4 regions of the Psychrobacter sp. P11F6 genome follow, and region 1 is predicted to be linked to each of the others. Evidence: predicted binding sites of a transcription regulator. Region 1 holds the regulator's gene; each other region holds the start of a gene.
The links. The regulator PhoB, encoded in region 1, activates phosphate uptake and scavenging genes when phosphate is short. The targets are predictions, from matches to a motif close to TGTCATNAANCTGTCATAA.
Positions count from the first base shown of each region.

Region 2: a site for PhoB is predicted at 2,388-2,406, ahead of AK822_RS10850 (porin). Genes of this name have one in related genera too.
Region 3: a site for PhoB is predicted at 3,541-3,559, ahead of pstS (phosphate ABC transporter substrate-binding protein PstS). Genes of this name have one in related genera too.
Region 4: a site for PhoB is predicted at 2,460-2,478, ahead of AK822_RS02595 (DNA translocase FtsK). Genes of this name have one in related genera too.

Region 1 covers NZ_CM003594.1:3,074,121-3,080,139, forward strand. The annotation lists gene AK822_RS12695 (M23 family metallopeptidase) at 1-507, shown strand, start outside; gene phoR (phosphate regulon sensor histidine kinase PhoR) at 504-1,607, opposite strand; gene phoB (phosphate regulon transcriptional regulator PhoB) at 1,688-2,392, opposite strand; gene dtd (D-aminoacyl-tRNA deacylase) at 2,549-3,004, opposite strand; gene asd (archaetidylserine decarboxylase) at 3,117-3,950, shown strand; gene AK822_RS12720 (DUF1287 domain-containing protein) at 4,086-4,691, opposite strand; gene AK822_RS12725 (HD domain-containing protein) at 4,807-5,436, opposite strand; gene AK822_RS12730 (isochorismatase family protein) at 5,617-6,019, opposite strand, start outside.
Region 2 covers NZ_CM003594.1:2,640,947-2,646,965, reverse strand. The annotation lists gene AK822_RS10855 (malate synthase G) at 1-1,810, shown strand, start outside; gene AK822_RS10850 (porin) at 2,544-3,626, shown strand; gene AK822_RS10845 (CTP synthase) at 3,822-5,456, shown strand; gene kdsA (3-deoxy-8-phosphooctulonate synthase) at 5,701-6,019, shown strand, end outside.
Region 3 covers NZ_CM003594.1:125,704-131,722, reverse strand. The annotation lists gene pstB (phosphate ABC transporter ATP-binding protein PstB) at 1-65, opposite strand, end outside; gene pstA (phosphate ABC transporter permease PstA) at 163-1,077, opposite strand; gene pstC (phosphate ABC transporter permease subunit PstC) at 1,177-2,130, opposite strand; gene pstS (phosphate ABC transporter substrate-binding protein PstS) at 2,305-3,468, opposite strand; TPP riboswitch at 3,761-3,903, shown strand; gene thiC (phosphomethylpyrimidine synthase ThiC) at 4,152-6,019, shown strand, end outside.
Region 4 covers NZ_CM003594.1:611,284-617,302, reverse strand. The annotation lists gene AK822_RS02595 (DNA translocase FtsK) at 1-2,397, opposite strand, end outside; gene trxB (thioredoxin-disulfide reductase) at 2,987-4,009, shown strand; gene aat (leucyl/phenylalanyl-tRNA--protein transferase) at 4,010-4,819, shown strand; gene AK822_RS02580 (MerR family transcriptional regulator) at 4,916-5,350, shown strand; gene rimI (ribosomal protein S18-alanine N-acetyltransferase) at 5,414-5,911, opposite strand.

The DNA.
Region 1 (6,019 bases):
TTGATGCTATTATTTGTATTTGATAGGCTCTTACCCAGCATCAGCCAACAAACTCAGTCATTTGTGATGGCAAAATGGCAACAGCTCAGCTTATTACAGCAAGAACCACCGACGGAAAACAGCTTACCCAGTCCACTCCCAGAACAACATCTAACAGATACGTGGGGCGCTGCACGCAGTCAAGGTCGCAGTCATGAAGGTATCGATATCTTTGCCGCACGAGGCACACCAATACGAGCCACAACACAAGGCATCGTCAGCAAAGTTGGTGAAAATACGTTAGGCGGTCGTGTGGTGGTCGTGGTTGGACCAGGCGGCGCAGGGCATTATTATGCGCATTTAGAAGATTATGCAGATATTAGTCCAAACGACTGGGTTGATGCCGGCGATATCATCGGCTACGTCGGCGACAGTGGCAATGCAAAAGGTACGCCGCCACATGTGCATTACGGTATTTATATCAGCGGCAGTGCAGTGAACCCCTATCCACTTTTACAAAAAAATTAGGGTATTGCAGCTGATCTAATGTGGGCAGCTGGAAAAACCATACTGAACGTCGAGCCCAGCCCTTCTACTGATTCAATTTGCAAATTGGCTTCATGCTGATATAAGACGTGTTTAACGATTGCCAAACCTAGCCCTGTGCCGCCAGTCGCCCGACTACGACCTTTATCAATACGATAAAAACGCTCCGTCAACCGTGCGATATGCTCAGGTGCAATACCAATACCATTGTCTTCGACGGCAAATCGGCAACCTTCTGACGTTTTTGTCCAGCTAATGGCGATATTACCGCCCTTGGGCGTGTATTTGATGGCATTAATCACCAGATTAGAAAGCGCGCTATTTAGATACATCTCTGAGCCATACAGTCCGTCATAAGTGTCTATCTGCAAGTGAATGGTATGCCCATATTCTTGATTGTACGCTTGCGCATCATCATAAACATGGGTCAGCAGCTTGGTCATATCAATATAACTGAGCTCATGGGTTTCTTCGATTTCGATGCGAGATAACAGCAATAAGTCATTCACAATTCTATTCATACGCGCAGTCTGTTGGCTCATCAGCTCAAACCCGCGCTTCCAATGCGGCGGCATATCTGGCTGATCCGAAAAATTTTCTAGATAACCCATCATGACGGTCAACGGTGTGCGTAACTCATGCGAGACATTCGCCACAAAATCGCGGCGCATCTCCTCTAAATGATGCAAGCGCGTCACATCATAAATAATGAGCAGCTTCTCATCGCCAAAAGGCGTGAGCTCACACTTTAGATAACGCTTGGGCGCGCGCCACGAGACAATGTGCACACCATCCTGAGCACCATCGTTAGGGTTGGTCGTCGCCTGATAATACTGACGAAATTCAGGCGCACTAATAAAGTCAAAAATGCACTTACCTTTATCTGACAACTGTAACAACATTAAATCTTCGGCGGCCTGATTCCACCATTCGAGCCCATCATCGTCATTGAGCAAAACCACCGCATCACGCAATGCGCGTAGTGCGCTTCTAATTTTTTTGAGTTGATCTGTTGTATTCTGCTGAGTTGCTAGCAGTGACTTATTTTGTTGGTCGCCTTGAGCCGATATTAGGGTGTTCATCCATCATCCTTATCACTATTCGCCGTTTTTCACTGTGCTGCGATTAACATACTGCTTTTATAGCGAATAAAAACCGTCCGTTAAATTGGTTCAATAAAGCTAGAAAATCGATATCCTGTCCCACGCACTGTCTGTATCAACGTATCACATTGATGCGGTCGTAGTAATGTCCGCAAACGTTTGATATGCACATCAATGGTTCTATCTTCGATATATACATTGCCGCCCCATACTTGGTCTAGCAGCTGCGTCCGCGTATAGGCACGCTCTGGGTGACTCATAAAAAATGCCAATAATCGATATTCCGTAGGACCAACATCAACCACTTTACCAGCCGCTGTCACTCGCTGACTCTTGGGATCAAGGCTCAGATTGCCGATTTCGATAGGTTTATCACTACTGAGCGCGTTACTACGCCGCAATACTGCTTTGATTCTGGATATTAACTCACGTGTCGAAAAAGGCTTGGTCATATAATCATCAGCACCAGCATCAAGGCCATGCACCTTGCTGTCCTCTTCACTTTTAGCCGTCAACATAATGACTGGTATCTCAGCAAGTAGCTCATCATTTTTGAGCAATCGACAAAAATCAATGCCACTTTTATCGCCGGGCAGCATCCAATCTAGCAAAATCAGCGCAGGGCGGTGATCAACCACTTGTTGGTGCGCCTCAGATACATCCGCTGCCTGCAAACTATCAAATCCCGCCATCTCTAGCGTCATGACGATCATTTCACGAATCGCAGGTTCATCTTCAACAATCAAAATTTGCTCATTATACATACGGCATTCTCAGTGTTAGAGGACAACATTTAGCTGACAAAAAAGGCGATAAATGCTCGCCTGCTGCTCCCTATTAAACGGGGTAATTATGACAGCTTAATGACATTCAACTTTTAAGCGGTTCATAGGTCTCGTGACGGCTAATGCTTAGTTTACTCAATCTACTTCTAACAAGAAATTCAATGGCCCATCATTGACGCTCGACACTTGCATATTAGCGCCAAACTGACCCGTTGCCACGTTTGAATGTTGCGTGTTGGCGTAGGCGACCAATTGTGCAAACAACGCTTGCGCCGCATTAGGTGCCATCGCACCACCAAAGTCAGGGCGACGACCCTTGTCTGTTTTTGCCATTAGCGTAAACTGTGATACCAATAACAGTCCGCCACCAACTTGCTGGACATTTTTATCCAGTTTGCCGTACTTGGCAGGATCATCATCATTGTCAAAAATACGATAGGTGAGGATTTTATCCACCATGCGCTGGGCGCTTGTTAGGTCGTCATCAGGCCCTAAACCAATATAAGCCAATATGCCTTGCTCAATCGTACCAACACACTGCGCATCGACGGTGACACTAGCACGGCGTACGCGCTGTATAAGTGCTTTCATTTACGGATTCCTTACCAATTATGCCCATACAATAATACGCCGTCCATGATAAAATACGGCCATTCTCTTGCTTATTAATTATTACATCACACCCTATTTTGGTAGCCTCATTATGAATGTATTCACTACTTTACAACAGCTTGTCCCGCAGCAGCAACTGAGTAAAGTTGCTGGGCGTCTAGCCGCTAGCCGCCATCCTTATGTTAAACGCACGTTTATCCGTAGCTTTGCTAAAGCCTACAACGTCAGCTTGGACGAGTATGAGCGCCAAAGTCTCAACGCCTATGAGAGCTTTAATGATTTTTTTACTCGTGAGCTAAAAGAAGACGCGCGCCCTATCGACATGACGCCTCATGGTATCGTCAGTCCTGCCGATGGTATTATCTCGCAGTTGGGTCAAATTGACGACCATAAATTGCTTCAAGCAAAAGGTCGCTATTATGACGTTGGTCAACTGCTTGCTGACAGTGAAGATGGACGCTATTTTGCGGATGGGAGTTTTGCAACGGTTTATCTTGCGCCCAGTAACTATCACCGTGTACATATGCCCTTCGCCGGTACTCTGACCAAAACCCGTTATGTACCGGGCACGCTGTTTTCGGTCAACAATACTACAGCGGCGAACGTGCCAGACTTATTTGCGCGTAATGAACGCTTGGTTTGTCTGTTTGATACAGCATATGGTAAAGCAGCGGTGGTGATGGTTGGGGCGATGATTGTCGCTGGTATCGAAACGGTGGCGACTGGTAAAATTGCCCGCACTGATGATATTCAAGAAGCTGAGCACAATATGAGCTTTGAAAAAGGCGATGAGCTGGGTCGTTTTTATTTAGGCTCAACCGCAATTGTCATTCTACCAAAAGGCGCAAAAGCAGATTGGCAAGACAGTATGAAAGCCGATAGTGTGGTAAAAATGGGACAGCTACTAGGGACTACTAACGCTTAATAATTGAGCGATTTAATGACTTAAAAAAGCTCAGTCCAGCATCCTAATCTATGTTGAACTGAGCTTTTTATTGTGGGTAATGATCTTATCGCAACGTACTAGCTTAATAATGAAAGTAGTTAATAAAAAAAGTAGTTAATAACGAAAGTGCTTGAGAATAGGATAAGCAAATAAGATATTTTCTTCTTGCGTACCGCGTCCGATATTGTGAATAATCAGCGGTGTACCATCCGCAGCGACTTTATCAGAGACGATACCTGTATGCGGCAAATTGCCATTCGGTAATCGCCACGTCACCACATCGCCTGCTTGAAAACTGGCTTTATCAGTCGTCGATAATGTCTTTGCGTGACGCGCAAAAAACACTTCAAGATTGGGCACTCGGCGATGGTCGATATTCTTATCGGTTGATTTCAGCCCCCAAGTCTTTGGATAAGCCGACCAATTTGACTTCATATCATGGTTGACTAATTGCTGTAGATCTATATTTTGCAAGCGATAAGCACGGACGATAACATCGGTACAGACGCCAGTTTCTATCGGTACATCGCCACGCGGAAAATCCAACTTGCGGTAAGCAGGATCATAGCTGGTGGTAATACCGATCTGTTTTTTGGCATCGTGCGCCAGTTTATCACCATTACTAATAGGTGCGGCAGCATGCGTTAGTTGTGCCAAAGTTAATAGGCTAACAAAGACGAGCGATTTAGCAAAAACCTTATAAGTGCCAGTGACTCTCATTTAATAATCTCTCTATATAATATGCTTAATCGCTCATTTAGTTAATTCTAAACGCTTTAATATTTAAAGAATACAAATATTTGCAAACATGTAAACGGCAAAATGATGGCTCTATTTAAGCATCAATCAACCACCCTTGCCGAGTCGCATAGTCGATATTTTTTGATAGCCAATCATGAATGGGAGGAAAGCTGTCTTTGATAAAAGCAAGTGCCGCAGTCACTTGCGAGCACGTGACGTTAGCATCAATCCACGTTTCCCCCTCAGTATTGAGATTGAGTAAAAACGGCAATAAACGATCAACCACTCTGAGCAGCTGGGTTTCTTTACTACTACCCGTCTCCTGCTCTTCCCAAATCTCATTTAAATCCATGATGCCATTGCCACGCTCACGTTGTAATCTGGCAATACCAGCGCGTTCTTCAATGTGCGCCTCGCTACGACTGTTTGCGAATAAAAACGTATCGCCAGCGTCAATCTCACCCAAGTCATGTACCAATGCCATCTTGAGTAGTTTTTCATGATTGACATCTAGCTCAAACTGTTCAGCGATAGACCAGCACGCCATGGCTAAATGCCATGAATGTTCGGCAGAGTTTTCTTTACGTGTGGTATGCGTCACATAGCTACGACGATTGATACGTTTAAGCGCATCAAGCTCTAATAAGAAATGAGTGACATGATCTATATCAATGTTTGAGGCAAGCGTTGGGTTGGTTAATAAAAGGGGTTTGGTTGATGGCATAAATTTTCTCTTAATTTTTCTACGAAGATATAGCGCTTCATTTTACCTTTACGCATAAGCAAGTATTATACATTTTATGAGCGCTATAAAAGAGCATGCCAACCTATAGCTAATCAGCACCACTATAAAAAATAGCGCTTATGTGAGTAAGCGCTATCGGTTCTATTTTGAATAAAATAACTATTTAATCAAGTTACTGATGGTTTTAAAAGCAGGGTCTTGACTACTTCGGCATAACTCAAACAGAATGGTTTCAACCGTGGTAATCACGCCACCAGCACGGCGAATACGGCGTATTGCTTGCTTTTTATCATATGGAAAGCGTGAGCCGACCGCATCACCAATGATGACGGGCTGCATACCATTATCTAGCAAATCAAGCGCTGTTTGTAGTACACAGACATGTGTCTCTACGCCAAATAGCAAAACAATACTTCGATTTTGCTGCGCTAAATAATGCCACGAATCATCATTATCACAAGCGCTAAAAGTGACCTTTTCAAAGCTTTTGGCGTTATCGCCTTCTAATACCTCGCGTATTTCAGGTAGCGTATCGCCAAGCCCTTTTTTATACTGTTCATTG
Region 2 (6,019 bases), 430 kb from region 1:
TGCGCGCTACGCATTGAACGCAACCAACGCTCGTTGGGGCAGCTTGTATGATGCTTTATATGGTACTGACGTTATCAGTGACGAAAATGGTCAAGAAGCAAAAGGTGGTTACAACCCAACTCGCGGTGCTGCTGTCGTTGCTTATGCCAAACAATTCCTAGATGAAAACTTTGCCTTGGTGTCAGGTTCATATAACGATGCGACCGGCTTTAAAGTGGTCGATGGTAAGCTTAAAATTGTCCAAGGTGATAGCAGTACTGAGCTAAAAGATGCCGAAAAATTCGTTGGTTTCGTCGGTGATGCAGAAAGCCCAACGGGTATTTTATTAAAAAACAACGGTTTGCATGCAGAGATTCAAATAGATGCCAATCATCCAGTCGGTAAAGACGACCCTGCACATATCAAAGATGTGCTGCTTGAGTCAGCTATTACGGCAATTCAAGACTGTGAAGACTCAATCGCTGCCGTCGATGCAGAAGAAAAAGTAGAAGTGTATCGCAATTGGCTTGGTCTCATGAATGGTGATTTGATAGAAACCTTTGAAAAAGGTGGCAAAACCCGCACACGTCAGCAAAACCCAGATCGTGAATACACCACCCCAGATGGTGGTAAGCTTATCCTGCCAGGTCGTTCATTATTACTGATTCGTAACGTCGGTCACCTCATGCAAAACCCTGCAATATTGGTCGACTTGGGTGATGGTCAAGAACAAATATTTGAAGGCTTAATGGATGGCTTGATTACACCACTATTAACGCTCAATGACCTTAAAGGTAAAAATGCGCTATCGAATTCACGTAAAGGTTCAATGTATATCGTTAAACCAAAAATGCATGGTCCTGAAGAAGTAAAAATGGCCAACGATTTATTCAACGCAGTAGAAGACTTATTAGGCTTAGAGCGTAATACCATCAAAATCGGTATCATGGATGAAGAGCGCCGCATGACGGTCAACTTGAAAGAAGCCATCCGCCAAGCGAAAGAGCGTGTCATTTTCATCAACACAGGTTTCTTAGATCGTACTGGTGATGAGATGCATACCAGCATGAATGCAGGTCCATTTGTACCTAAGGGTGAGATGAAGTCACAAGTATGGCAGCCAGCTTATGAGCAGTGGAACGTTGATATCGGTTTAGAGACTGGTCTACAGGGTGTTGCTCAAATTGGTAAAGGCATGTGGGCGAAGCCTGACGAGATGAAAGAGATGATGGATACCAAAGCTGCACATCCTAAGTCTGGAGCCAGTACCGCATGGGTACCATCACCAACAGGGGCAACCTTGCACAGCATGCACTATCATCAAGTGAGCGTTGCTGAGGTACAAGACAGTCTAAAATCACGTGAGCGTGCCAGCTTAGACGACATTTTGACCATTCCATTAGCAAAAAATACCAATTGGACTGATGAAGAGAAACAGCAAGAGCTAGACAATAATGCTCAGGGCATCTTAGGATATGTCGTGCGTTGGGTAAACCAAGGCGTTGGTTGTTCTAAAGTACCGGATATCAATGATGTGGGTCTAATGGAAGACCGTGCGACTTTACGTATCTCAAGTCAACATATTGCCAACTGGTTGCATCACGATGTCGTGAGCGAGCAGCAAGTGATGGATACGATGAAGCGTATGGCAAAAGTGGTAGATGAGCAAAATGTAGGCGATAGTGACTATCAGCCAATGGCAGGTAACTTTGACAACTCTTATGCATTCAAAGCCGCCTGTGACTTAGTGTTTAAAGGTCGCGAGCAGCCGAGTGGCTATACTGAGCCATTATTACATCAGGCACGCCTTGATCTAAAAGCAGGCTGTTGATATTGTGCAGGTTAACATTAAAATATGGCATACTTGACATTCTATTATGATACTGTCATGACTAAATGAGGCTTGTTATTGGCTTTTATACTTAATAAGAAGTCTGTGATAGCCATTGACTAAGGTTATAGTCTGGAAACAAGAGCAGTGAAAATCCCTTTTTTACTGTTCTTGTAGCAATTTTCCGATCTCAATTGTGACTGTCAGTATGTCATAAATCACATTTATTATTTTCTATTAGCCCTATTTGTTAATGAACAAGTAGGGCTTTATTTTTGTTAATTAAAGGATATTGATTACGCTAGTTTCAAGTTCTTAGTAATTATATTAATCAATAATATCTTTATCTATTTGAGCGGATAGGGATTTTTTTACAATGACCTACATTCTATAGTAGATATGGCATTCAACAAATACTGGGTTTAAAAATCTAAAAAAAATGTTGCAAATTATGTCAAAGTTGTTATGCTTGTATTCGAAGTATGAGTTTGGTAACGGATGTTACGCAACGGAGCGATAAAGACCTAAGATTACATGGCAGTTACTTTTTAATCCCAGTTATGTAAGTCATTGTTTTTTTCATCTTACTGTAATAGAACTTCGCCACACTTGTTTCTGACTAATCTCGGTAGCCAGTTACACATTATATCTTTGAGGATTTGTGACGATACCATTATGAGCACCAGCTAATAATAGCTAGCTTATTACTAAAATTGTAAAGTGGAGATACCCCATGAAAAAACTACTTTTAGCTACAGCAGTTGCTGCCCTATCTGTATCTGCAGCCAATGCAGCACCAACTGTTTATGGTAAAGCATTCTTAGCTGCCGACTACGTTAATGCTGAATATAATTCAGTTGGTAATGTAAATGACTTTGATGAAGATACAATAGAAATCAACTCTCATTCTTCACGTTTAGGTTTCAAAGGCTCTGAAGCCATGACTGCTAATACTGATGTTATTTATCAATTAGAGTATGGCACAAGCATCGATGGTGATAATGATACTTTCTCTAACCGTGATACATACCTAGGTATTAATAACAAACAATTCGGTGAGTTCCGTGTTGGTAAAAACCAATCTAGCCTAGACAAAATTAACAACGTTGTTGTTAACGAAGGCTATTGGGATAACATGGGTACGAATGAAATGGAAGACGACGTTGTTGAAGCGTTGAATATGGCTGATAGTGGTCGTATTAATAGCTCAGTGATCTGGGCTGCACCAAAATACAATAACCTACCATTAGAATTGTATGCTATGTATAGCTCTGATGATGATAATTTCAACAATGATGCGGGCTTCGGTGTTGCAATGATGTTTGACCAAGGTACAGGCTTCACTGCTGGTGTGGCTTATGACAAAGACCAAAACATCAATGGTGATATCATCCGTGGTACTGCAACTGTAGACTTAGGAAAATACATCGCAGCCCCTATAACACTCGGTGCTTTGTATCAGGTTGCAGATTATGACTTTACTGGTTCTGAAAAAGAAAAAGGTCTAGTTGTGAGTGCTCAAATGGCGCTAGCTAACTTTGCACGTCCAGCTTCTATTTACACTCAGTACAACAAGACTGACAATCTAGCTGGTATTGATAACGCTGAATCAGATCAGATCGTTGTTGGCGGTAAGTACTTCTTTAAAGACAATATCATCATGCATGCCTATGCTGGTATGAACAATGCTGATAACGTTAATACTATGTATAACACTGGTGTTAAAGATCCTATTACTAATAAAGACATACTTGCCAAGGTAAAAGGCGATGCTGAAGTATTCGTAGTTGGTACTGGTCTAGAATACAAATTCTAATCTAAGCATTAGAATCTGATTATAAAAACTCATCCTTCGGGGTGAGTTTTTTTTGTTATATCCTTTTTGAGTGGGTAGTGCGTTATAATAGCTAAGTACTAAAAACTGAATGTTTCAAAGAGTTTATGCTTTTGCCCTATATTTTTTGACGTATTTTTAGTAAAATCCTTCTTTACCAATTACCGACAGAGTACTATGACCAAGTTTATATTTGTGACCGGTGGGGTAGTGTCCTCACTAGGAAAAGGTATCACCGCAGCCTCTCTTGCAGCGGTCTTAGAAGCCCGTGGCGTAACCGTCACGATGACCAAGATGGATCCGTACATCAACGTCGATCCAGGTACGATGAGCCCATTCCAGCATGGCGAAGTATTCGTCACCGAAGATGGTGCAGAGACTGATTTAGATTTGGGTTACTATGAGCGCTTCTTACGCCATTCAAAAATGAGTAAGAGCAATAACTTTACTAGTGGTCGTATCTATCAAAACGTTCTAAATAAAGAACGCCGTGGTGAATATCTTGGTGGTACAGTACAAGTTATTCCACATATCACTGATGAAATTAAGAGTAAAATTTTAGCCAGTGGTGAAGGTTATGATATCGCTATTATTGAGATTGGCGGTACTGTTGGTGACATCGAATCGTTACCATTTATGGAAGCCGTCCGCCAAATGCAAGTAGAGCTTGGTCGCAATAGAGCTATGCTGATGCATTTGACGCTAGTTCCTTACATTGCTAGTGCAGGCGAAACCAAAACCAAACCAACGCAGCATTCAGTAAAAGAGCTACGTTCTATCGGTTTGCAGCCTGACATATTGATTTGCCGCTCTGATCACCACATCTCGCAAGACAACCGTCGCAAAATAGCGCTGTTCACCAATGTGGAAGAGCGTGCGGTTATTATGTGTGAAGATGCGCAAAGTATTTATCAGATTCCACGCACGCTTCATGAGCAGGATCTTGATGATTTGATCTGTGAGCGTTTTGGTTTAGATGTACCAGAAGCAGATTTGAGTGATTGGGATAAAGTGGTTGAAGCGCAGCTTAATCCTGAAATGAGCCTTACGGTAGCGATGGTTGGTAAATACGTCGAGTTACCTGATGCTTATAAGTCGATCAACGAAGCACTGCTGCATGCTGGTATCACTCATAAAGCCGATGTCAAAATTGACTATGTTGATGCTGAGCGTCTAGAAGACGATGACAGCTTATTGGCGCAGCTACACAATGCCGATGCCATCCTAGTACCGGGTGGTTTTGGTGAGCGTGGTACCAATGGTAAGATAAAAGCCATCACTTATGCTCGTGAAAATAACGTGCCATATTTAGGTATTTGCCTTGGTATGCAGCTAGCAGTGATTGAGTACGCGCGTAATGTACTCAAAATCGATGCCAACTCTTCTGAGTTTGATCGCAAAACGGCAGAGCCTATCATTGGTCTCATCACTGAGTGGTTAGATGAGCGCGGCGAATTACAGATTCGTAGCGATGACTCTGACCTTGGCGGCACCATGCGTCTAGGCGCGCAGCAAGCCGAATTGGTTGCTGGTAGCAAGCTTAGCCAAATCTATGGCGCCAAAAATATCACTGAGCGTCATCGTCATCGTTATGAGATGAACAATCGCTATATCGAGCCATTAGAGCAAGCAGGCATGACCATATCTGGTTATTCTGCCAAGCAGCATCTAGTAGAATCGGTCGAGATTGCTGATCATCCTTGGTTTGTCGCCGTACAGTTCCATCCTGAATTTACCAGCTCGCCACGCGGTGGTCATCCACTGTTCAACAGCTTTGTAAAAGCGGCTAAGAACTATAACGAAAACAAATAATCGTTAACGTATAAAAACTTACATGTATAAAAAAGACTGATCTTCGGATTGGTCTTTTTTTGCGTTTAATTTTATGACTGTGGCTATGAATGAGATTGTTTTTAAGCAATAAAAATGACAATTTTTCTAATGGTTGGTCAGCAATTACGCTTAACCCCTTTTTTTACTGAGTCTATCGGTTACAATATGGGATAGAAATATTAATAACAATAAAGAGGGTAACGACTTAATGGAACATTTATCAATGGCGCAATCACATGTCAAACTTACTACGCCAAATGGCAATACTCTTAATATCGGCAACGACCAGCCATTTGTGTTGTTCGGTGGTATGAATGTCTTAGAATCAAAGGAATTGGCCTTCGAGATTGCAGAGCAATATGTCGAAATATGTCAGCGTTTGGGCATTGGCTATGTCTTCAAAGCCAGTTTTGATAAAGCCAACCGTTCAAGCCTGCACTCGTATCGAGGCCCTGGATTAGAGCAGGGTATTGATTGGCTGGGGCAAATCAAAGAAAAATTCCAAGTTCCTATTATCACGGATGTACATGAGCCGTATCAAG
Region 3 (6,019 bases), 520 kb from region 1:
GTTGGATTAAATTTATCTGCCGCATTGAATTTATCGACAGGCTTTTTTGTACGGATTTTGCTCATGACGTCATTCATAATATGTTCCAACCCAGCTTAATGAATATAAATGGAAGTAAATGCTCGAGGTAATCTAGGACAAGCCTTAATTTACCATCAGCCTTTATTTAGCCTGACCTCTACTACCGATAAACCTTGCCAAAATATTGAGTACCAAGACAGAGGTCGTGATCAGCAACGCTGCCGCCCACGCTAAGGTATGCCAGTTATCATAAGGACTCATCGCAAACTGGTAGATGGTATTGGGTAAGTTAGCAATAGGCTGGCTCATATCGGTACTGAAATATTGGTTGTTAAGCGCCGTAAATAGCAACGGTGCTGTCTCACCAGTGATTCGAGCAAATGCCAGTAACACCCCAGTGGTCAGTCCTGCTCTAGCCGCCTTAATCGTTACTTGAGTCACCATTTTCCACTTGGGTGTGCCAAGTGCGTAAGCTGCTTCACGAATACTATTAGGCACTAGATTGAGCATATTCTCAGTGGTACGCACGACCACAGGAATAACGATTAATGCCAATGCTAACGCGCCTGCCCAACCAGAGAAACTTTGACCTTTCACCATCAATGCATAAATAAAGAGACCAATCACAATCGAGGGTGCGGATAGCAAAATATCATTTAAGAAACGCGTTACCTTGCCAAGCATACTGCCTTGAGCGAACTCAGATAAATAAATACCGGTCATAAGACCAATAGGGGCACCGATGAACAATCCTGAAAACGCAAGCATTACTGAACCGACAATGGCGTTACGCAGCCCGCCCGCACTCATCGGTGGCGGTGTATCAGCAGTAAAAATAGGCAGCTGCACAATACCTTGAAAGCCTTCAACAAATAACGTCAACAATATCCAAAACAACCAAAATAGTCCAAAAACCATCGCCGACATGGCAAAGCCTAGACCTAACTTGTTGGTCAAACGGCGCTTGTTATATAAGCTTCTGTTATAACGCCCTTCAAAGCCAGTGTTCAGCGGTGACGGTGCATTGATCGCGTTGGTAGCATTGTTAGAAGGCATAAAATGTGTTTCCCATATTTTTATCAATACCAATAACCATCGACACTTAACTGATTGATTTCATCGAACTGACTCAATGAAACTGAGGCAATCTAACGACTAGCGATTACCTGCTTTTTTATCCATACTCATGAGCATCAGCTTAGCAAGCGATAGCACAATGAAGGTAATGACAAACAAGATTAAGCCAAGATGTAGTAAGGAAGCCAAATGTAGCTCACTCGACGCTTCGGCAAACTCGTTAGCCAATGCTGAGGTAATAGTCACACCTGAGGTAAACAGACTCGGACTGATGTTAAAGGCATTACCAATCAAGAAAGTCACTGCCATCGTCTCACCCAATGCCCGACCCAGTCCTAAGATTACGCCACCAACCACACCAGCTTTGGTATACGGCAAAATGATCTTGAACATGACTTCCCAAGTCGTCGCGCCCATACCATATGCTGATTCTTTAAGCAGGTCTGGCACGACCGAAAAAACATCGCGCATGGTGGCGGCGATAAATGGAATAATCATGATGGCCAGTACCAGCGAGGCGGTAAACATACCCAGTCCCATTGGTGCACCCGTAAATAGCTTACCAATGATGGGTAGTGGACCGACGTGTTCAATGAACCATGGCTGAATGTGATCACCGAAGAAAGGCGCAAAGACAAACAAACCCCACATACCGTAAATGATAGAGGGGATACCAGCCAATAACTCAATGGCGATACCGAGCGGTTTTTTTAGAAAAGTAGGACACATTTCGGTCAAAAATATGGCAATGCCAAAACTGATTGGTACAGCTATCAGAATGGCGATAAAGGATGTCACCAACGTACCATAGATAGGTGCTAGCGCCCCGTACTCATTGGCGACCGTATCCCAATTATTACTGGTATAAAATCCAAGACCAAATGTTTGAATGCTCGGCCACGCTCCGATGATCAAGGAGACTAAAATGCCGCCCAACGATAAGAGTACCAGTATGGCAAAAGCCTTAGTAGCATTCACAAACAATAAGTCATAGCGCTTTTGTTTAGCCAGTTGGGACCTTAAATCATTCATAAGTGTCTCAGCATTAAATAGGATCAAGTCAAAATAGTAGAAGCATTCATTCGGTTTTATCACAACAAACTTGTCATCAAATTTGCTGTGATAAAACCTCTCAAATAACTACCGGAGAATAGTTATTCGAGAGGATAATTAGAAAATTATTGACTCATGATTAGCAGAAACAGGTTACTGAGCAGGCTTATAAACAGGCTGTCCATCACTGCCTTTTACCTCGTTCCATTTTTCCTTGAATAAGGCAACCGCTGCATCAGAGAATGGTACGTAATCGAGTGCCATGGCATCGTCATCACCTTGGGTATAAGCCCAATCAAAGAAGTTCAACACGCCAGCCACTTGCTGAGGATTCTCTGGTTGCTTATGTACCAAGATAAAGGTCGCAGCAGCGATCGGCCATGCTTGCTCAGTCTCAGAGTTGGTGATGACTTTATAAAAGCCCGCTTGCTGTGACCAGTCGATATCACCTGCCGCAGCAAATGTCTCAGCAGATGGCTGAACGACGTTGCCAGCAGCGTTTTTCAATGCAGTATGTGACATGTTGTTTTGCTTGGCATAAGCATACTCAACGTAGCCGATAGAGTTTTTCATACGATTTACATAGCTTGATACGCCTTCGTTACCTTTACCACCTGCGCCAGTCGCAGACGTTGGCCATTTGACTGTTTTATCAACACCAACTGTGTCTTTCCAGTCTGGTGAGACTTTGGCTAGATAATCCGTAAAGTTAAACGTTGTGCCAGAACCGTCTGAGCGGAATACTGTCGTAATAGCGGCATCAGGCAAAGTCAAATCTGGGTTCATGGCTTTGATAGCAGGGTCATTCCAGTTGCTAATCTTACCCAAATAGATGTCTGCCAACATTGCACCGTCTAATTTCAACGCGCCCGGCTCAACACCATCGATGTTGACGATAGGTACAACACCGCCGATAACCGTCGGAAACTGAATCAAGCCTGCTGCGTCTAGCTCTTCAGGCGTCATCGGCGCGTCAGACGCCCCAAAATCGACTGTCTTTGATTCGATTTGTTTGATACCACCAGAAGAGCCAATCGACTGGTAATTGACTTGACCACCGGTAGCAGCGTTGTAGTCGTAAGACCATTTAGCATAGATAGGCTGCGGAAATGATGCACCTGCGCCCGTGATGTTCATTGCGATATTCTCAGCAGATTTAAAACCTGTTGTAGAAGCAGAGGTTGTCTGAGTGGTTGCTTCCGTGGTGGTGACAGCGCTACTGCTATCCGCAGCTGGCTCTGTCGTTTCAGTCGATTTATTACATGCCGTAAGCACTAATGTACAACTAACGGCCACTGCTAATAACGAATAACGCATGTAGGACTCCTAAAGTTTAACAACGATACAAAAAAGCATTGTTTGTGACATGCGTGCTATCTTGCCAAATTTTTATGACAGTTTAATGACAACCTCCAGAATCTTTCATTCGCTTTACATAATATTTAGATAAGCTATCTACAGCTCAGTAATATCAAGTGATTTCAATCACTGGTACTCTAGAGTCGTTCTCATAAAAACATCGAACCTCAAACTCAAAGCCTGATATTTTCATCTAAATATCATTAGCCCTCATTGCAGAACTTTGTTAGTATTAAGTTGATTTACAACACTGACAGACTCGGGGTGCGGTGTATTATCGACTCATTTTTAAGCTTGCTTTATTAAAGTAGTCGCCTTTATACATTCGCTGAGAGATCACCCGCCGAACCTGATGCGGTTAGTACCGACGCAGGGAAGTCTTAAGCACTTTGTTATTTATGGCAAAGGACGTGCAGAAATGCCTTTTTTATCCTCATTACTGTCTTAATGTGCGTGATGTACTATTAAGTAGTGAAGACTGATATAAAGCTGCGTCCAACGTTTGATGAGCATCATCCGCGACTATGTTTTTTGGTCGTAGGCTGATGCTCATGAACTGAATTTGTCTAGATCACAGATGCCACCCCCGCAGCTACTGGCGGTGTTGCTTTTATTCAAAAACCAACACGCTAGGACAGCATATGACAACTTTATTAGCCACTTCTCCTTCTCAAAAACCTTCTAAGACAGACGCGTTAAAGACCCCTGCTCACCGCAGTGCTAGTGATGCTCGTTTCGAAGAAGACGCTCGCGATTTACACCGCATACTCCCCGCCTCCCGTAAAGTCTATATCGAAGGCTCACGTCCTGATATTCAAGTACCCATGCGTGAAATCACCCTTGACCCTACCCCTGTGCAAGGCGTTTCTGAGAACGAATGGGAACAGAACCCACCCTTTTATGTGTATGACACCTCTGGCATGTATACCGACCCCAACGTCGAGATTGATTTGACCAAAGGCTTACCAAAGCTTCGTGAAGGCTGGATTGCTGAGCGCGGTGATACCGAGCAATTAAGCGGACTGTCTAGCGCTTACGGAATGGCACGCGCCCGCGATATCAGTACTGCCAATCTACGATTTGCTCATATCGACAAACCACGCCGCGCCAAAGATGTCGATGGCAAAGCTGGCAACGTCACGCAAATGCATTATGCTCGTCGCGGCATCATTACCCCTGAGATGGAATACATCGCCATTCGCGAAACGCAAAAACAGCATGAGCTGACCGATATGCGTCAACATGACGGTGAAAACTTTGGTGCTAATACGCCGACGGTTATCACTCCTGAGTTTGTGCGGAGTGAAGTAGCTACAGGTCGCGCAATTATCCCAAACAACATCAACCACCCAGAATCTGAACCGATGATTATCGGGCGCAATTTTCTGGTCAAGATTAACGCCAATATCGGTAACTCGGCGTTAGGTTCTTCTATCGATGAAGAGGTGTCTAAAATGACGTGGGCCACGCGTTGGGGCGCGGATAACATCATGGATTTATCCACCGGTAATCATATTCATGAAACCCGCGAATGGCTGATCAGAAACTCGCCCGTACCGATTGGTACCGTCCCTATTTATCAAGCACTTGAAAAAGTCGATGGCGTGGCAGAAGATTTAACGTGGGAAATCTTTCGTGATACGCTGATTGAGCAAGCTGAACAAGGCGTCGATTACTTCACCATTCACGCTGGTGTACTTTTACGCTATGTGCCGCTAACTGCTGGACGCTTGACCGGTATCGTCTCGCGTGGCGGCTCCATCATGGCCCAGTGGTGCATGTTTCATAATAAAGAGAGCTTTTTATATACCCATTTTGAAGATATCTGCGAGATTATGAAGCAGTATGATGTGGCATTTAGTTTAGGCGATGGCTTGCGTCCGGGTTGCTTGCAAGATGCCAATGATGAAGCACAATTTGGTGAACTACGTACCCTTGGCGAGCTGACCCAAGTGGCATGGAAGCATGACGTACAGGTCATGATTGAAGGTCCCGGTCACGTAGCAATGAACCGTATTAAAGAAAATATGGACTTGCAGTTAGAGGTTTGTGCCGACGCGCCTTTTTATACTTTAGGACCCTTAACCACCGATATCGCACCCGGTTACGACCATATTACCAGTGCGATTGGTGCGGCGATGATTGGCTGGTTTGGTACTGCTATGCTCTGCTATGTGACCCCAAAAGAGCATTTAGGTCTGCCTAATAAAAAAGATGTTAAAGACGGTATCATCACCTATAAAATCGCTGCTCATGCCGCCGACCTTGCCAAAGGACATCCGGGCGCACAAGCTCGCGATAATGCGTTATCTAAAGCCCGTTTTGAATTCCGCTGGGACGATCAGTTCAATCTGGCGCTCGACCCAGATACCGCCCGTGAGTTCCATGATGAAACCTTGCCTAAAGACGCGCATAAGACGGCGCACTTTTGCTCTATGTGTGGACCGAAATTCTGCTCAATGAAGATCACTCAAAACGTGCGAGATTATGCCAAGGGGTTGGATACGAA
Region 4 (6,019 bases), 1.0 Mb from region 1:
GACCAATACCGATTTACCCGAACCTGTCGTACCAGCAACCAACATATGCGGCGCGCGCGCAAGGTCAGTAATGATGGCATTACCACCGATATCCTTACCCATCGCCATGCTGATTTGGGCTTTAGGATCTTGGAATTTTTCGGTATTCAATAGCTCAATCAAACGTACCATTTCGCGCTGCTTATTGGGTACTTCGATACCGATATACGGCTTACCCGGAATCACTTCAACCACACGCAAAGACGCCATCGATAGCGAGCGCGCTAAATCACGTGAAATACCGGTAACCTTACTGGCTTTTACACCAGCAGCAAGCTCCACTTCAAAGCGGGTAACAACAGGACCCGGAATGGCGTTGACCACAGTCGCCTTTACATTAAACTCTTGTAACTTAATCTCTAGTAACTCTGATAATTGCTCAAGCTCGGCGACGGTATAACTGGGCTTACGATCAGGGTCTGGCTTATCCAAAATAGAAATCTCTGGAATAGGCGTTAGGCTACTGCGATAGGCAGCCGTTTGCATCGAGCGTGATTTTTGACTGAAGGCGGCATCATCACTAATATCTGGCATAACGGGCGCATTGACATCCTCAGCGCTATCATCCTCTGGCATCATGTCAGTGATATGATTGCTACTATCGCCCTCAGGTACCGCAAAACTTACCGTTGGTTTAGGCAAAACTATTGGTTCAATAGCTGATGCTGTGACGCGGGTTTCTACCGTAGGCGGCAGTTTAGGATTAGACGGTGGCGTATTGGTCGGCGTCATATCAGCGACTGACGCAACTGGTTCAACCACGTCTACTGCTTTGGCGACACTCGCTTCATTAGATATATAAGAAGGTTCGAAATCCTCTGACAGTTCAGGCTCTTCATCAAACCATTTATCAGTAAAGTCGTTCATTTCACTATTAGATGAGTCTGTCGCAGGCGCTGTGACTGCTGCTTGTCTGGGCAGCTCAGTCCTATTGGCTGCTTGCACTGTTTCTGAAGGTTGCCCTGTTTCTGCAGGCTGCATAGCTGTAGATGTTGAGACATCCGCATGCTCTGCCAACCATGCATCGGCCAGTATATCAACGGCCTCCACTTTATCCTCTAACTCGAACGATTTAGGCTCATTATCCGTTTCGTCAGCCGTCTCACCGTATACCAGCTCATTTATTGATGGCTGAGCTATTGACGGCAAGTTCTCTGTTGATTGAGCTTCGGACATCTCTACGGCTGATATCGCTGTAGAGTCTAGCACCACTGTCTCTAACGACTCAGTATTGCTATCAGCAGATACAGAAGTAGTAGCAGCTGAATCAGAAGTGTTCATATTATTAGCGTGATAAGCCATTTGCTCGCTGGCTAACAAGTCATCGACAGTATTGGCGTCATTCCAAGCAAAGCTTGGCTCGACTTTACGGATAGCAGTCATGGCAGGACTTGACGGCGTCGATGTATTCGTATGACTTGCTAGATTTTGAACAGTACTGCTAGGTGTTTCTACTGAGACAGGGACAGGCTCACTATTCTCACGACTAGATTTAGCAGCTGAATTAGGCGTCGCCGCTTGTGTTACGGCAACTACAGACGCTTTAACGCTCTCAGCCAACCCTGACGTTGCCAAGAACTCTGACAACACATTGCTGAACCGACCGCTGTTGTCTACGGCTTGAGCATTGCCAGCAACTTGCAATTCAAGTGGTAACTGCTCGTGATCGGCTGCGTCTTTTTTCGCGTTACTCTTAGCTATGTTTTCATCATTTTGCTTGGCATTGATATTTTCTGGCGTGGTTGACACACTATCATGCATCCTACCCTGACGCTTCACCCCTGAGCCAAGCCACGATAGCGCCTTAACCTTCTCATAAATTGCTAGCCAATGAATATTAAAGGCAAAAGTCGCGGTAATAATGACGAATGCCGTCAAGAAAATCACACTCCCCCACTGCGATAAAAGCTGTGCCAAACGCGCCTGTAATTCAAACCCAATTATGCCACCAGCCACGCTTTCCAGCCCTAGCGTTCCTGGATTGGTCAATTGCTGTACTAACGCCACCAATTGTGCAAACAACGCACTGGCACTTAATAATAAAAACACATAAGCAACCACTCGCATCAGCCAAAACGTTGGCTTGTTGTCCCACCAAATAAGGATAGACTCATAAACCACAAATGCCAGCAGCCACCATGCACCAAAACCAAAGAAGCTATAAAGCAAGTCAGATAACCAAGCACCCGATTCGCCGCCTACATTATTAATCGTGGTCATATCGCTACTGATATGCGACCAACTAGGATCATTACTGGTATATGTCATCAAAATGACAAATAGATAAACGGCCAGTATTAACCCAAGGAGGGTAAATATTCCCTTTTTTAAATACTCAATAAGCGGTGCTGATATCACGTAAGATCTGCCTTGTTATTAATACTAAATGGTCGCCAATGCATGACTAAGCCTAATCATGCTGACATAAAGCGCTGATAAAGGGTTGGATATAAAGTGCTGATACAAACGCACTTAGCGAAGTGTACAGAAAACATTGTCTATTATAAAAGCGATATACAACAGCCTTCTTTTTGCCTTTGGCACACTTGGCATAACTTCTTATAATAACAAATACATAGGGATAGTGGCGACCGTCTTACAAAGAAAGCGTGCAATAAAATCAGTCTGTATACGGTTTAGGCAAAAATCATACGGTTTAAGCAAAAACCTATGTCACTCGCAAAATATAACGAATAGAACAAGGACAGTCATATTAGATAAGACCTATAAAATACCAGCGGTTTCTAACCATAATATTTCAAGAGAAATATACTTTGATTGTAATCATACCTGTGTTTGTTTTAGCAAACTTGTACTTTTCGTCCAATGCCCTTATGTTATTATCACGCAGCGATTAGAAAATCCCATTAGCATCAATTTTGAAGACTGTTTTTTATTATATTGCTCACTCGTATTTTTAACATTTATATTTAGCAAGGAACAACTCATGGCAACTGACAATACCGCTCCACGTCACGAAAAACTCATTATCCTAGGCTCAGGCCCTGCTGGTTATGCAGCGGCTGTGTATGCAGCACGTGCCAACCTGAAACCTGTCATGGTCACGGGCATGGAAGTAGGTGGACAGCTAACTACCACCACTGAAGTCGATAACTGGCCGGGCGATGCGCATGACTTAACAGGTCCTGCATTGATGGATCGCATGAAAGCCCATGCCGAGCGCTTTGGTACTGAACTGGTTTATGACCATATCAATGAAGTCAATTTAAACGTGCGCCCTTTTGAGCTGACGGGTAATAACGGTAGCTACACTTGTGATGCGCTTATTATCTCGACTGGCGCATCAGCACAGTATTTGGGGTTGGAGTCAGAAACCAAATTCCGCGGTCTTGGCGTATCAGCGTGTGCAACTTGTGATGGTTTCTTTTATAAAGATCAAAAAGTTGCTGTCATCGGTGGTGGTAATACTGCTGTTGAAGAAGCCCTATATTTATCTAACATTGCCGCTGAAGTGACCTTGGTGCATCGCCGTGATAGCTTACGCTCCGAAAAAATCCTCCAAGATAAACTGTTTGAAAAGGTCAAAAACGGTAATATTAAAATCGAGTGGAATCATAAAGTCAAAGAAGTCGTCGGCGATGACATGGGCGTCAATGGCGTAATCATCGAATCTATGATTGATGGCAGCACTAAACAATTAGACGTGTTCGGCATGTTTGTCGCGATTGGTCATAAGCCGAATACAGACTTATTTAAAGGTCAGCTGGATATGAAAGACGGCTATCTTATTGTCAAAAGCGGCTTAGACGGCAATGCCACACAAACCAGCATCGAAGGTGTATTTGCCGCAGGTGATGTCGCAGATCATGTCTATCGTCAAGCAATCACTTCTGCTGGTACGGGCTGTATGGCCGCGCTAGATGCTGAAAAATACTTGGATGCGATTGGCGAAGCTACAGCCGCTGACCATACTTATGCGTCAACATTGACTGCTGATAAAGAAGCCTAAATGGGTAATTTCTCTCAATATAACAATGAGCACATCACGCCTGAGACCTTAAAAAGTCTTGGGCGTTATGACTTTCCTGACCCTTTGATGGTTGATCCTGACGGCATTGGTATCGTCGCTGTCGGAGGAGATTTGGCAGCCGAAACATTGATTTCTGCTTACGCGCAGGGTCTGTTTCCTTGGTTTAATGAAGATGAACCAATTGCATGGTGGTGCCCTGAACCGCGCTGTGTGATGGTGCCAACCAATTATAAGCCAAGCAAGTCGCTGCGTAAGCAAGCCATCCGCGAGCGTTGGCAATTAACCTTGAATCAAGCTTTTGATGACGTTATTCATGCCTGTAGTTTACCGCGCAGTGATCGCCTCAATAATGAACAGCCCGAGGGCGAACATACTTGGATTCATGATGAAATGATTGAGGCTTATACCGAACTGCATGCACAAGGATTTGCACATAGCATTGAAGTTTGGAATGATAAAGGGCAACTCATTGGCGGGCTTTATGGTCTAAAAATAGGTAGCATTTACTTTGGCGAATCGATGTTTCATATCGCCTCTAACGCCTCAAAGTTCGCATTTTGGGGTTTAATGCGCTTATGTGAACAAAGCCATGTGGCGCTGGTCGACTGTCAGCTACCAAATGAGCATTTGATGAGCTTGGGTGCAACCACGCTACCGCGTGCTGAATTTCTCACTCAATTGGATCTCTTAACGGCTAATAATATTGTCAAATGGCAAAATAACTCTCATAAACCACTCGCCGTATCGTTACTTGATACCATAGAACCTTGGCAGCTTATCTTAAAATAAATACGATGACGAAGTGATTGATGGCTTATGTCTGTTTGTTAATCGCTACTTTATTAACTCGTACCTTATCAACTGCTACCTACCGACGAGGTTATCATGGCACCCGACACATCGTTCTTACTGATTGGAACACTGGCAACAAAAGCTCAAACAACCAAAGACACCGTGCGTCATTATGACCAACTGGGCTTGCTAAAATCTCGTAAGCGTCAGGCAGGCTCGCGTTTATATACCGAGTTTCATCCAGAATGTATCGAACGTATTGAGCTAATCAAAAGTGCGCAAGCGATTGGCTTTACACTCACTGAAATCAGAGACAGCTTGAATGATTATTACGATGGTCAATTGGATGTTGATTTACAACTGATGCTTACTCAGCAAAAATTGGCGCAAATACAAAAACAGCAAGCCAATATCAGCCTCATGGTAGAGCTATTAAGCGAACGTATCGATGTTCTTGAGCGTATGAAAGTAGATAATGACTATAAACTCAATATTGAAATCTGCAAAAAGAAAATACCCACTCAATAATAATAAAAGTGCCGACCCATCTACTATTCTGCGGGTTTATTTGGTTCCATTCGATACCCTTCATTATTCTCGGACGTACAGGCGCTGCATAATCAGGGCATCAATAGCTGGTTGATGTGGAGTTTGGTAATACCCTTTACGCTTATGAATTAGAGCAAATTCTTGCTGCTCATATAAGGCTATCGCAGGCGCATTATCTGCGCGCACTTCTAATAAAAGGCTCTCCACCTGATGCGTTCTCAATTCTGTATTCAATCTGGCAAAAATTTGTGAGGCAATACCTTGACGTTGATAATCAGGATGGGTGCCAATACGTAAAATCTCCGCTTGTTCAAAAATCACTTGATATAGACAATAGCCTGTCACAGTATTATTAATAATAATATTGTCTTTTTGCTCATAAACGATCAGCAGATGCATGCTATCTTGTTTGAGTGATTCCACCAATGTCTGATAGCCCCAAGCATCTTGCGGTTGAATGATGGCTTCAATATCCGCTACTGCTTGCAGCACTTGCTCAAAATCTGCACTATGGGTTGATAAAATCTTTATCATCAACATTATGTATCCTCTTATTATTATTTATACAAACCCAAATACCATAGCACTTACTGTATTTCAAATATTTATCATTACAATATTGATTATGCCATTACCTTTTTATAGCCA